3 regions of the Arthrobacter sp. LjRoot78 genome follow, and region 3 is predicted to be linked to each of the others. Evidence: riboswitches for the same ligand, from Rfam matches in the RefSeq annotation. Region 3 holds a riboswitch; each other region holds the start of a gene.
What was found. A riboswitch is a leader RNA that binds a small molecule or an ion and turns the genes downstream of it on or off. The one in region 3 is predicted to bind S-adenosylmethionine.
Positions count from the first base shown of each region.

Region 1: another riboswitch for S-adenosylmethionine. It lies ahead of ACSQ1X_RS13535 (aminotransferase class V-fold PLP-dependent enzyme); the one in region 3 lies ahead of ACSQ1X_RS06825 (bifunctional o-acetylhomoserine/o-acetylserine sulfhydrylase).
Region 2: another riboswitch for S-adenosylmethionine. It lies ahead of ACSQ1X_RS19970 (DUF1737 domain-containing protein); the one in region 3 lies ahead of ACSQ1X_RS06825 (bifunctional o-acetylhomoserine/o-acetylserine sulfhydrylase).

Region 1 is NZ_CAXUTG020000001.1:2,906,859-2,911,128, forward strand. Features, by position in the region: gene rsgA (ribosome small subunit-dependent GTPase A) at 1-442, shown strand, start outside; gene hisN (histidinol-phosphatase) at 507-1,319, shown strand; SAM riboswitch class IV at 1,537-1,650, shown strand; gene ACSQ1X_RS13535 (aminotransferase class V-fold PLP-dependent enzyme) at 1,686-3,098, shown strand; gene ACSQ1X_RS13540 (class I SAM-dependent methyltransferase) at 3,189-3,962, shown strand; gene ACSQ1X_RS13545 (metal-dependent transcriptional regulator) at 3,994-4,270, shown strand, end outside.
Region 2 is NZ_CAXUTG020000001.1:4,289,143-4,293,412, forward strand. Features, by position in the region: gene ACSQ1X_RS19960 (aromatic amino acid ammonia-lyase) at 1-935, opposite strand, end outside; gene ACSQ1X_RS19965 (NtaA/DmoA family FMN-dependent monooxygenase) at 940-2,235, opposite strand; SAM riboswitch class IV at 2,468-2,582, shown strand; gene ACSQ1X_RS19970 (DUF1737 domain-containing protein) at 2,617-2,934, shown strand; gene ACSQ1X_RS19975 (rhodanese-like domain-containing protein) at 2,931-3,341, shown strand; gene ACSQ1X_RS19980 (O-succinylhomoserine sulfhydrylase) at 3,342-4,270, shown strand, end outside.
Region 3 is NZ_CAXUTG020000001.1:1,488,921-1,493,190, forward strand. Features, by position in the region: gene ACSQ1X_RS06810 (histidine phosphatase family protein) at 1-482, opposite strand, end outside; gene ACSQ1X_RS06815 (CPBP family intramembrane glutamic endopeptidase) at 568-1,335, shown strand; gene ACSQ1X_RS06820 (VOC family protein) at 1,497-2,135, opposite strand; SAM riboswitch class IV at 2,296-2,411, shown strand; gene ACSQ1X_RS06825 (bifunctional o-acetylhomoserine/o-acetylserine sulfhydrylase) at 2,481-3,797, shown strand; SAM riboswitch class IV at 3,889-4,004, shown strand; gene metX (homoserine O-acetyltransferase MetX) at 4,017-4,270, shown strand, end outside.

The DNA.
Region 1 (4,270 bases), 1.4 Mb from region 3:
CACCGTCATGCTTGGGCATTCGGGCGTGGGGAAGTCCACCATGGTCAATGCCCTGACCGGCGCTGAGCGGGCCACCGGAGGAGTCAACGCCGTCACCGGGCGGGGACGGCACACGTCGTCGTCGGCACTTGCCCTGCGGATCAGTGACGCGCCCGCCGGAAGCTGGATTATTGACACCCCGGGTATCCGGTCATTCGGCCTTGCCCACGTCGATCCGGACCGGATCCTGCGTTCGTTCCCCGACCTCGAACCCGGCACGGATGCCTGCGAACGCGGCTGCAAGCATGATGCATCCGCCGTCAACTGCGGCGTGGACGCCTGGGTGGCCGAAGGACACGCAGGGCCGTCCGGCGCGGCGCGTCTTGCGTCCCTGCGGCGGTTGCTCGGCACCGATCCCCGGATGGAAGCTCAGGAAGCGAAGGAACTCGGCATCGTTTCGTAGCAGGCGGAGGGGCCAGGGACCTGACATCCCGCCCGGCCGGCCACAGAGACGGTAGTTTGGAACCATGACCCAACCCGCTTCGAGCTACAACGACGACCTGCGCCTCGCCCATGTACTGGCTGACTCTGTCGACTCCCAGACCATGAGCCGCTTCAAGGCGCTGGACCTTCAGATTGAAACCAAACCGGACCTGACCCCGGTCACGGATGCTGACAAATCAGCTGAAGAGTCCATCCGCGGCCAGCTGTCCCGTTCCCGCCCGCGGGATGCCGTCCTCGGCGAAGAATTCGGCAGCTCCGGGCACGGTTCCCGCCGCTGGATCATCGATCCGATCGACGGCACCAAGAACTTCGTGCGCGGCGTGCCGGTGTGGGCCACCCTGATCGCCCTCGTGGATGAGGGCGAGCCGGTGGTCGGCCTGGTCAGCGCACCGGCGCTGGGAAAGCGCTGGTGGGCCGCTAAAGGGGCTGGCGCCTACATGGGACGGTCGCTTGCGGCAGCCACCCGGCTGAAGGTTTCGAACGTGTCCAAGCTCTCGGACGCCTCCCTCTCCTACTCGAGCCTTAGCGGCTGGAAGGAACGCGGCAACCTGGATGAATTCCTGGGCCTCACGGAGGACGTCTGGCGGACCCGGGCCTACGGCGACTTCTGGTCTTATTGCATGGTGGCCGAAGGGTCCGTGGACATCGCCTGCGAGCCGGAACTGAACCTCTACGACATGGCCGCCCTGGTGCCCATTGTCACCGAAGCCGGAGGCCGCTTCACTTCGCTGGAGGGAGTGGACGGCCCCTTCGGCGGGAATGCCCTCGCCACCAACTCGATCCTCCATTCGGAGGTCCTCAAGCGCCTGAACCCGGACCTCGACGACCTCCTCTGACGCGCAGCGCACCCCCCGGTCGCTAGGCGCGAGGGCGGCAGATCAACGCAGCGCCGAATGAACGCAGTGCCGAATAAACGACGGCGGACGCCCCTCCCAAGGGTGCGTCCGCCGTCCTTTGTTCGGCCGCAACGCCATTCTTCTGCCTCGCGTAACAAAGTGCTTAATAATTGCCGCAACTTTCCCGCGGCGCTGTCAATGTCCTAATCTCGAAACAGGTCACGAGTGCCAGCGCTAAACCCCGGTTTGCTGGCCGGCAACCCTCCATTCGCGGTGGGGTGCCCCGGGTGACGACCAGGCCGGTCCGGAACGGACCCGGCAAGCGCGGATCCCCGGAGTGAGGGGTCCCTTTACAGTGAGGTCCCCATGACTACTGCCACGTTCCCCGCAAACTCCGGAACCGCCCCCGCCCCAGCCCGTCTGGATGAACGGTTCAGCGTCGCCCGGCGCCCCCTCTCGGCCGTCACCGGCGCGGAGATCCAGGCTCCGCTGATCCAGGGCGGCCACGTCCGCTACGCGAACCTGGACTACGGCGCGTCGGCACCGGCACTGTCCGTCGTCTCGGCCTACCTCAACGAAATCCTGCCGTACTACGCCAGCGTGCACCGAGGCGCGGGCTACGCTTCGCAGATCAGCACGTCCGTGTACGAAAACGCGCGGAATATCGTCCGCGGCTTCGTGGGCGGCAGGCCGGACGATTCCGTCATTTTCACCAGGAACACCACCGACTCCCTGAACCTGCTGGCGGGCTGCCTGCCGGTGGCGGACGGCCGCCACACCGGTGAAGTGCTCTACCTGGACATCGAGCACCACGCCAACCTGCTCCCCTGGCAGGGCGTGCCGCACCGCAGCGTGGTTGCCGCGTCCACCCTGAAGGCAACCCTGGAGAGCCTGCGCACTGAACTCCGGCAGGGTGACATCAGCCTGCTGGCCGTCACCGGCGCCTCCAATGTCACCGGCGAAATCCTTCCGATCCGTGAACTGGCCGCTTTGGCGCACGAACACGGCGCAAGGATTGTGGTGGACGCGGCGCAACTGGCCCCGCACCGCCGCATCGACATCGCAGCGGACGACGTCGACTACCTCGCCTTCTCGGGTCACAAGCTGTATGCACCCTTCGGCTCCGGCGTCCTCGTGGGCCGGCCGGACTGGCTCGACGCCGGGACCCCCCACCTGGCAGGCGGCGGAGCGGTCCGCGAGGCCCGGCTGGATTCCGTCAGCTGGGCCACGGGACCGGCACGGCATGAGGGCGGCTCGCCCAACGTGCTCGGCGCCGCCACCCTTGCCCGCGCCACGCAGGTCATCGGCGCTCTGGACCAGGAGCTGTGGCACGCCCACGAGACCGCCATCCGGTCCTTCCTCGTGGAGGGGCTGCAGAGGATCGACGGCGTCACGGTGCACCAGATCTTCAGCGACACCAATGACACGATCGGGGTGGTCAACTTCTCCGTCGCCGGCTACGACGCGGGCCTTGTTGCGGCCTACCTCTCCGCCGAACACGGCGTGGGCCTGCGGGACGGCCGCTTCTGCGCCCACCCGCTGCTCAAGCGGCTGGGACTGCCCTCGGGCTCGCTCCGCGCAAGCTTCGGCGTCGGATCCCGGCTGGAGGACGCCCAGCGCCTGCTCGCTGGCATTGAGGAACTCCGCCGCACGGGCCTGGGCTGGGACTACGTTGTGGACGCGGGCCGCTGGGTGCCGGCCAACGACACCCGCAGCTACCCGGAATGGGCGCCCAATACCCCCGGCACCGCCGGCGCGGCGCCCTGCACCGACGACTGAGCGTTGGGCCTGAGGCCCGAGGACTGGGGACACGGTCTGTGCGGTAAATTCGAGGGGTAAGAATTCCAGCCTGCCCGAAGGAGATTGCACGTGGCACGGGGAGGCCCCAAACTGCACCACCAGCGCCGGCACGAGCTCGGCCAAAGCTTCCAGGACGGCGGTGAACACTACGACCGGGTCCGCCCAAGCTACCCTGGCGACTCTGCGGACTGGCTGATCGAAAGCGTCGGCGGGATCGCCGGAGTGTCCGACGCCGCTGACATTGGGGCGGGGACGGGCAAGTACACCGCATTGCTGGTGCAACGCGGGCTGGCAGTCTCCGCGGTGGATCCTTCACCGGACATGCTCGCCCAACTGCGCCTCGTCCTGCCGGGAGTTCCAGCGACGGAGGGCACAGCGGAGGCAACCGGACTCCCGGACGCGGCGTTCGACGTCGTCGTTGTTGCCCAGGCCTGGCACTGGTGCGATCCCCTCCTGGCAAGCACCGAACTGTCCCGCATCCTCCGCCCTGCCGGCGTGCTGGGACTGGTGTGGAATCAGCTGGATACGTCCGTCCCGTGGGTCCACCGCTTGTCCCGGATCATGCATGCAGGGGACGTGCACAAGCCGGACTTCCGTCCCGCAATCGGGCCGGAGTTTGCCGGGCTTGAGAGCCACCTGACACGCTGGGAAGACTCAGTGACCACCGGAGACATCGTCGAACTGGCAAAGTCCCGCAGCTATTACCTCGCGGCCGGCGAAAGTACGCGCGCAAAGGTCCGCCACAACCTGGACTGGTACCTCCACGAGCACCTGGGCCATTCCCCGGCGGACACCATCGGACTTCCCTACCTCACCCAGACCTGGCGGGCGTTCAAAGCATGAGTGCCGCAGCCAAAGCGGTAGGCTTGGACTCGTGAAGACCAGCGCGCCCTCCTCCTCCATCGAGGACTACGTCAAGGTCATCTACTCCTTTACGGAGTGGCAGGACAAGCCCATCACGTCCTCGCAGCTGGCCCAGCGGCTTGGCGTCGCAAACTCCTCGGTCTCGGAGATGGTCCGCAAACTCAAGGACCAGGGCCTGGTTGACCACAAGCCGTACAGCGCCATCACGCTCACGGCGGACGGAATCCGCCTCGCGCTCTCGATGGTCCGGCGTCACCGCCTGATTGAGACCTACCTCGTCCAGGAAC
Region 2 (4,270 bases), 2.8 Mb from region 3:
AGGGCGTCTTCCAGAGAAGTGACCTGCCACCGGACAGCACCGTGGGTCTGGGGCGCCGCCCGGAAGGACAGCGCGTCCTGCACGGAAACCTTCCGGGTGTGGTCCTCCAGCCAGCCTCCCTCCAGGAGCCCCAGCACGTGGGCCGCCGTGACCGCCTGACCGTGCACGGCTTTGGCAGCCTGCACCGCTGGCGAAAACGGGCTGAGGTTGCCCCCGCCGTCATGCCTTGCCGTCGCCTCAAGCGACAGCGCGAGCGCCGTGTCGGCAAGATCGGCGAGCCGCAGTATGCGGTGCAGCACCAGCGCGCCGACACCGATGGAATAGGAGTTGGAGCTGACCAGGGCCAGGGCCTCGCCGGGCGCCAGTTCCAGCGGAGCCAGCCCGGCGTCGGCCAGCGCCTGCCCGCCGGGCACCAGCTGCCCGTCCGCGCTGACAGCCTGGCCCTCCCCGATGGCGACGGCGGCCACTGCGGCCAGGTGGGTGAGGTCGGCGGAACCAACGGATCCTTCGCGGGGGACGGCGGGGACCACACCCCGGTTAAGCATGTCAGCGTAGAAGCGGGCTGTTTCCGGCCGGACTCCGGAGCCGCCGCGGCTGAAGCCCACCAGCCGCGCCAGGATCACGGCCCTGACCTCGTCGGCGCCCAGCAGGTCCCCCACGCCGCTGTTGTGGTACCGCACCACCTGAACCTGGTAGGCAAGGATCGACTTCTCTTCCACAGCGGTGTCCCGCCCGGAGCCCAGCAGCGTATTGAGTCCGTAGACGCGGTGGCCGGAGTCGATGGCCTGCTCCACCACCTCGCGCGAGCGCCCGATCATTTCCAGGGCGTCCGTGCTGAGGACGAACTTCACGGCCGGGTCAGCCGCGGCCTCGGCGATGTCCCTGGCACGCAGGTGCGCCGTACCGATCAGGAAGTTGCCGCTGCCGTTGCCCATCGGACTAGAAGTCCAGCAGGTTCCGGCGGAAGCCGCCGTCGCCGTAGCTTGTCCGGAGCAGCCCGCGGCGCCGCAGCACGGGCGCCAGGCGGTCCAGCACCCCGTGAACGGTGGCCGGGTCCACGAAGCCGGAGAACAGGAACCCGTCTCCGCCCACCGTGGCCCCTGTCTCCTCGAGGTAGTCCGCAATGTCCTCGGCGGTGCCGATGATGCTGTCCCCGGCGCCGCCGCTGCGCGCCTGCAGGAGCTGGCGCAGCGTGGAGCCGGGCGGACCGGCTTTGGTGAAGTGATCCAGGGTGCCCTGGTTGCTGTTCGTGGTGAGTTCGGGGAGCGGGGCGTCGAGGTCGAACTGTTTGAAGTCGATGACGGAGAGATACGAGATGGAGTTCAGCTGGCTGTCGATGTCGCGCTGCGTGAGCCGGCGCCGCTGCTCCCGGAGTTCGTCCGCTTCTGCCCGGGACCCAACCACGGTGGGTTTGAGGACGAACAGCACCTTGACGTCGTCGGGGTTCCTCCCTGCCGCTGCCGCCTCGGCCCGGATCGAGTCCCGGTAGGCCTTCATGCCGTCCGCACCCCTGGCCAGGGCGATGGCGACGTCCGTGTTGGCACCCGCGAACGCTTTGCCGCGCGGGGATGCCCCGGCCTGCACCAGCACCGGTTCCTCGGGTAGCGGCGCGGTGTTCAGCGGTCCGCGGACCTTGAAGAACTCGCCGTCGTGGTTGATGGGGTGGACCTTCGTGTGGTCCGCGAAGACGCCGGCGTCCGCGTCCTCCACAATGGCGTCCGGCTCCCAGCTGCGCCAGAGCTTGCGCACCACGTCCACAAATTCCTCTGCTTTCTCGTAGCGGAGGTCGTGCTCGATCTGCTGGTCCAGGCCGTAGTTCTGCGCGGCCAGGTCACTGCCGGAGGTCACCACGTTCCAGCCCACCTGGCCGTTGGAGAAATGCTGCAGCGTGGCCAGCAGCCGGGCCGCGGTGAACGGCGGGTAGAAGGAGGCGCTGACTGTGGGAACAATGCCCAGGTGTTCCGTGGCGGAGAGCAGGTACGGCACCAGTGCCAGCGGATCGTGCTTGGGCGCGAACGACGCCTGCGCCAGCGACACCTCGGCGCTGCCGCCGTAGGTGTCCGGCACCGTGAGGGAGTCTTCGATGATGAACAGGTCCAGCCCGGCCCGCTCGAATTCGCGCACGGCATGCTGGTACAGGGCGGGCTTTTTCCAGTCGTAGCCGATGCCGTAGCCTGGCGTGCCCCAGCCCTGGACGCCGAAGCCGTGACCCACAAACCAACCGAAGTGCAGCATGGGACTGACTGTATTCCCGTTCGATCCATTCACGGCTGCCTGATTTCATCCGGCGTTACAGCGGTTCATCTCCCGTCATTATCCTCCCGGCAGGGTCTTTTGTAACCGCAGTACGGGGTCACGCACGGGTCACTGGAAACACGGGGCCAGCACCGCTTTCAGCCCTCTCCCGTTACGGAAGATGACGACGACGGCGGTGCAGGCCGCCGTCGTAAGTGTTACGTTTTTGGGGAGTAATGAGAACCGGTGCCAAGCCCTGACTGGCCGGTCGGCAACCCTCCTTCCACGGCGGGGTGCCTCAGGTGAATACTCGGCATATCGACCCATTCGAGCTGCAAGCGTGAGAGAAGGAGATCCGTCGTGTCTGACGCACCCGCCCCACTGGCTCCGGCCACCGAACCGGCCGCCGCCGGCCAGGAACTACCGGCCCAGGACCTGCCCCAGGAAAAGCTGGCCTACCGGCTCATCACCGGCCCCGATGACCGCTCCTTCTGCGAGCGCATCTCCGCAGCGCTGGCCGATGGTTATGTTTTGCACGGGAGCCCGGCGGCCACGTTCAACGGCACCAGCGTGATCGTGGCGCAGGCCGTGGTCCTGCCCGCAGCCATCGCCAGCTCGGACGCCGCGGTGGCAACCGCCGTGGACGAACTTGAGTTTGACCTCGACTTCCCCGGCGAGGGTTTCGAGGGCCACGCATGAGCTACGCCGGAGACCTGAGCCCCCAGGACGCCTGGGCCAAGCTGGAACAGGGCGCAGTCCTGGTGGATGTCCGCACCGAAGGCGAGTGGGCCCACATCGGCATCCCGGACACGAAAGCCACCGAAAACGATCCCCTCTTCATCCAGTGGACCTTCCCCGGCGGCATCCCCAACCCGGATTTCATTCACCAGCTGAAGCAGCAGGCACCGGAGGACACCGGCGTTGAACTGGTGTTCCTCTGCCGTTCCGGCGTCCGCTCGGTCGCCGCGGCAATCGCCGCCACGCAGGCCGGCTTCACGGCCTACAACGTCCTCGAAGGCTTTGAAGGCGAACCGGACCGTTATGGCGAGCGCACCGTCAACGGCTGGAAGAACCGCGGACTACCCACCAACCTCGGAAAGAACTAAGTGACTTTCAATCCCGACGCCGCCGGCTGGAACCCCGACACCCAGGCTGTCCGCGGCGGCCTTGACCGCACCAACTTCCAGGAGACGGCCGAGCCGATCTTCCTCAACTCCGGCTTCGTGTATGAATCCGCGGCAGCCGCCGAACGCGCCTTCACGGGCGAAGACGAACGGTTCGTGTACTCCCGCTACGGCAACCCGTCGGTGGCGACGTTCCAGGAGCGGCTCCGGCTGCTCGAGGGCACGGAGGCGTCCTTTGCGACGGCGTCGGGCATGTCCGCCGTCTTCACTGCCCTCGGTGCGCTGCTGGCCGCGGGCGACCGCGTGGTGGCTGCCCGCTCGCTGTTCGGCTCCTGCTTTGTGATCCTGAATGAGATCCTGCCCCGCTGGGGCGTGGAAACGGTGTTCGTGGACGGCCCGGACCTGGAGCAATGGCGGGCCGCGTTGGCGGAGCCGACGACGGCGGTCTTCTTCGAGTCGCCGTCGAACCCGATGCAGGAGATCGTGGACATCGCCGCGGTCAGCGAACTGGCCCACTCGGCCGGGGCGACGGTCGTCGTCGACAACGTCTTTGCCACTCCCCTGCTGCAGCGCTGCGGCGAGCTCGGCGCGGACGTGATTGTGTACTCCGGCACCAAGCACATCGACGGCCAGGGACGGGTGCTCGGCGGCGCCATCCTGGGCACCAAGGAGTTCATCGACGGCCCGGTCAAGCAGCTCATGCGCCACACCGGGCCTGCACTGTCCGCATTCAACGCCTGGGTGCTGACCAAGGGCCTGGAGACCATGGCCCTGCGCGTCAAGCACTCCTCCGCCTCCGCGCTTCGCCTGGCCGGATGGCTGGAGGAGCAGCCGGCCGTCAGCTGGGTCAAATACCCGCTGCTGAGGTCGCACCCGCAGTACGAGCTGGCCGCCAAGCAGATGAAGGCCGG
Region 3 (4,270 bases):
AGCCCGTGCGTCACGAAGAGCGCGTTGCGGGCGTAGTCCGGCCGGGCCCAGTGCCGGTGGAGTGTTTCCATGAAGGAGGAGATCCGGTCGTAGACATCCGAGCCGGATTCGCCCTCACGGAACCGGTAGAAGAAATGGCCGTACGCGTTGCGGAGTTCCTTCTGGTCCTCGATGTCCCCGGCGATCTGGAAGTTCGCCCAGTCCTGCTCCCGGAGTCGCGGCTCCTCGATGACCCGTTCAGTGAGCGGGCCCAGGTTGAGCGCTTCCAGGGTCTGGTATGCCCTGAGGTATGGCGACACGTAGACACACACCTGCTGCCCGTCCAGCTCCCGGCGGATTTGCTCGCCGGCGGCCTGTGCCTGTGCCACGCCGAGGTCCGTGAGCGGTATCCGGTAATCCGGGACCCTGTTGTAGATGGAGGTGTCGGCATTGGCGGCGGACTGGCCGTGCCGGATCATGATGATTTTGTCGGGCGCGCTCATAAATTCCTAGCATAGGCCCAGGGCTGCCCCGCTCCGGTGAGGCGGCGGACAGGAAAGAACCAGCAAGTGCAGGCAAGATAGGAACATGCTGGTTCCCTCCCGCCGTCGTCTGCGGATCGAAGTCTGGATTGTCCTGGGTCTGTCGCTGGGGCAGTCCGCCGTGTATTCGGTGGTGCAGCTGCTCGACAAGCTGACGCGTGCGCCCCTGGCGGAGGGTACGTCCACCCTCAACCGCTCGCAGAGCAGCCGCGAATACTTCGACCTGACCTACCAGTTGCTGGACATTGTGTTCGCCCTCGTGCCGGTGGTCCTGGTGATCTATTTCCTCACGGAACACCGGCGGGCGGGGGAGTCCGGCGCTTCGGCGTTCCGCAAACTCGGCTTCAACTTCGCCCGCCCGGGGAAGGACCTGCTGCAGGGGCTGGGCCTGGCAGCGCTGATCGGCATCCCTTCCCTGGGGCTGTACGCGGCCGGCCGGGCGCTGGGCATCACCACCGCCATCATCCCCAGCGCGCTGGACGCCTACTGGTGGACCATTCCCGTGCTGATCCTCTCCGCAGTGCGGCACGGGATCGTCGAGGAAGTCATCGTGGTGGGCTACCTGCTGGACCGGCTCGGGAAGTTCGGGTGGAGCATGCCGCTGGCCATCTTCGCAAGCTCCATGCTCCGCGGCAGCTACCACCTCTACCAGGGCTTCGGCCCGTTCATCGGCAACGCCGTCATGGGTGTTGTTTTCGCCTGGGTGTACACGAAGACCCGCCGCGTCATGCCGCTGGTGATCGCCCATGCGCTGCTGGACATCGTGGCTTTCGTCGGCTTCAGCCTGTTCGGCAAGGCGATCGGGCTGGGTTAGATCGGGCTGGGTTGGCTCGGGCTCGATTAAAAGGATTCGGCCGCTATCGGTGGGTGGCGTCGTTGGCACCCGCTGATAGCGGCCGAAGTTTATGGTGTGGCACCGTTAAGGGGCAGCAGGCTGCCGCGTGGTCCCTTGCGGTTCCACGTTGTGGAACCGGGTCAGATGGTTACTGCCCCGGAAGCGGTTTCGAAGGTGACGGAGAGGATCCCCGGTGTTCCCTTCGGGGCGATCCATTCGACGGCCACATCTTCCAAAGGCTTCTCGACCGGTTGACCGAGCCACTCCGTGACGCGTTCGGCCGAGCCCGCGATGGTGAGGCTGGACATCTTAACGTTGCTTGGGTAGGCGTTGGACGGGTGAAGCTCCGGGTCGCCTTCCCACTTGAGCATGTACGGAACCTGCGGGTCTGCAATGAGGCCCAGGATGCCGATCTGCTTCCAGACGAGTTCGCGGCCGTCGGGGAACTTGCGGTTGCCGTTGACAGCCGATCGGCCGAGGCGTTCTTCGAACGGTGCCAGGTCGTCCACTTCGACGCACCAGCCCATCCAGCCGCCGCCGGCTGCGGAGCGTGCCCGGACAGCCTGCCCGAACGGAGCCTTGTCGGAGGCCGGGTGGTCCAGGACCTCCACAACCTCCAGGTATTTGTGCCCGGCCAGCGGGATAATCATGTTGCGGGTGCCAAAACGGGGGTGTACCCCGCCCTTCACGGCTTCGACGCCGAGGGCGGTTGCAATACGTTCGGTGGTGGCAGCCAAGCCATCTTGTTCACAGGCGTAAGAGACGTGATCCATGCGCATGCCCTCATCTTGGCACTTTGTGATGGAGCTCTCAGCTAAGGGTGGCCTTACCAAGATGGGATGTCATGGCGGGCCGGCCTGAGGCCCGTGAAATCACGCCGCTGACGTCCTTCGTCACAAAGCTGTTCACAGGCAATCCGCCGTTCCTAGACTGGGGCCAGGTCATGAGCGCCAGCATCAAGCCCCGGCTAGCTGGCCGGCAACCCTCGTTCCGCGGTGGGGTGCCCCGGGTGAAGACCTGGCCCTCCGGCAACCGCCGGGCGGCAAGCGCGGCACCAGTCCTGCCAGGGAATGTCCAGCATGTCCTGCAGGGCAGAGGTGCCCTTCCTCAGAAGGAGCTCTCCGATGTCCAACGCATGGTCATTCGAAACCCGCCAGATCCACGCCGGCCAGGAGCCGGACAGCGCCACCGGCGCCAGGGCACTGCCTATCTACCAGACGACGTCGTTCGTGTTCCCGAGCGCCGAAAGCGCCGCCAACCGCTTCGCGCTGGCCGAGCTGGCGCCCATCTACACCCGCATCGGCAACCCCACCCAGGACACGGTGGAACAGCGCGTTGCCAGCCTGGAAGGTGGCCTGGCAGCGCTCCTGCTCAGCTCGGGCCAGGCTGCCGAAACCTTCGCCATCCTCAACGTGGCCGAAGCCGGCGACCACGTGGTGGCCAGCCCCAGCCTGTACGGCGGCACGTATAACCTCCTGGCCCACACCCTGAAGAAGTTCGGCATCTCCGTGACGTTCGTCGAGGATCCGGACAACCTCCAGCAGTGGAAGGATGCCGTCCGGCCGAACACCAAGCTCTTCTTCGCCGAGGTGGTCTCCAATCCGCGCCAGGATGTCCTGGACATCGAAGGCGTGTCCCGCGTTGCCCACGAGGCAGGCGTCCCGCTGATCGTGGACAACACGTTGTCCACTCCGTACCTCATCCGGCCGCTGGAATGGGGTGCCGACATTGTGGTGCACTCGGCCACGAAGTACCTCGGCGGGCACGGCAGCGCCATCGCCGGCGTGATCGTGGACTCCGGCAACTTCGACTTCGGAAAGGACCCGGAGAAGTTCCCGGGCTTCAATACGCCGGACCCCACCTACAACGGCCTTGTCTACGCCCGCGACCTCGGGGCGGACGGTGCACTGGGGGCGAACCTGTCCTACATCCTCAAGGCCCGCGTCCAGCTGCTGCGCGATCTCGGTTCGGCGGTATCCCCGTTCAACGCCTTCCTCATCGCCCAGGGGCTGGAAACCCTGAGCCTGCGTGTGGAGCGGCACGTTGCCAACGCGGTGACCGTCGCCGAGTGGCTGGAGTCCAGGGACGACGTCGAATCCGTCGCCTATGCGGGCCTGCCGTCCAGCCCCTGGTACGAGCGCGGCCGCAAGTATGGACCCAAGGGCACCGGCGCGATTGTGTCCTTCAACATCGCCGGCGGGGCCGAGGCAGGCAAGCGGTTCGTGGATGCCTTGGAGCTGCACTCCCACGTGGCAAACATCGGTGACGTGCGCTCCCTGGTCATCCACCCGGCGTCGACCACGCACAGCCAGTTGACGGAAGAGCAGCAGGCCGTGGCCGGTGTGACCCCCGGCCTGGTCCGCCTCTCGGTGGGGCTGGAGCACATCGACGACATCATCGCCGACCTCGACGCCGGTTTCCGCGCCGCCAAGGGCGACTGACCAGTACGGCTCCCGGCGTCCACGACGCCGGGAGTCATATTGATGTCACATTCTTAGCCATTGCGGCGACGCATTTCGTAGACTCTTTGAAGGTCATGAGTGCCAGCGACAGCCCCGGCTTGCTGGCCGGCAACCCTCCTTCCGCGGCGGGGTGCCCCGGGTGAAGACCTGGCCTGCCGGCCAGTTGGCGGCGGGCAAGCGCGAAGAAGAGGTCCTCAGATGACGATTGCCGTCACCCGCAGCGGTGTACCCGAAACAGATACCCGCGCAGTGGATGCAACCACAGGCAACACCACGGATACAACGACAGGCAACAACACGGATACCAGCACGGTGGACACCGCCGTCCCTGACGGTACGGTCAAGTTCCTCAGCGTTGGCGGGCTGGAGCTGGAGGCCGGCGGCTTTCTGCCGGACGTAACGCTTGCGTACGAAACATGGGGCACGCTGAACGCGGACCGTTCCAACGCCGT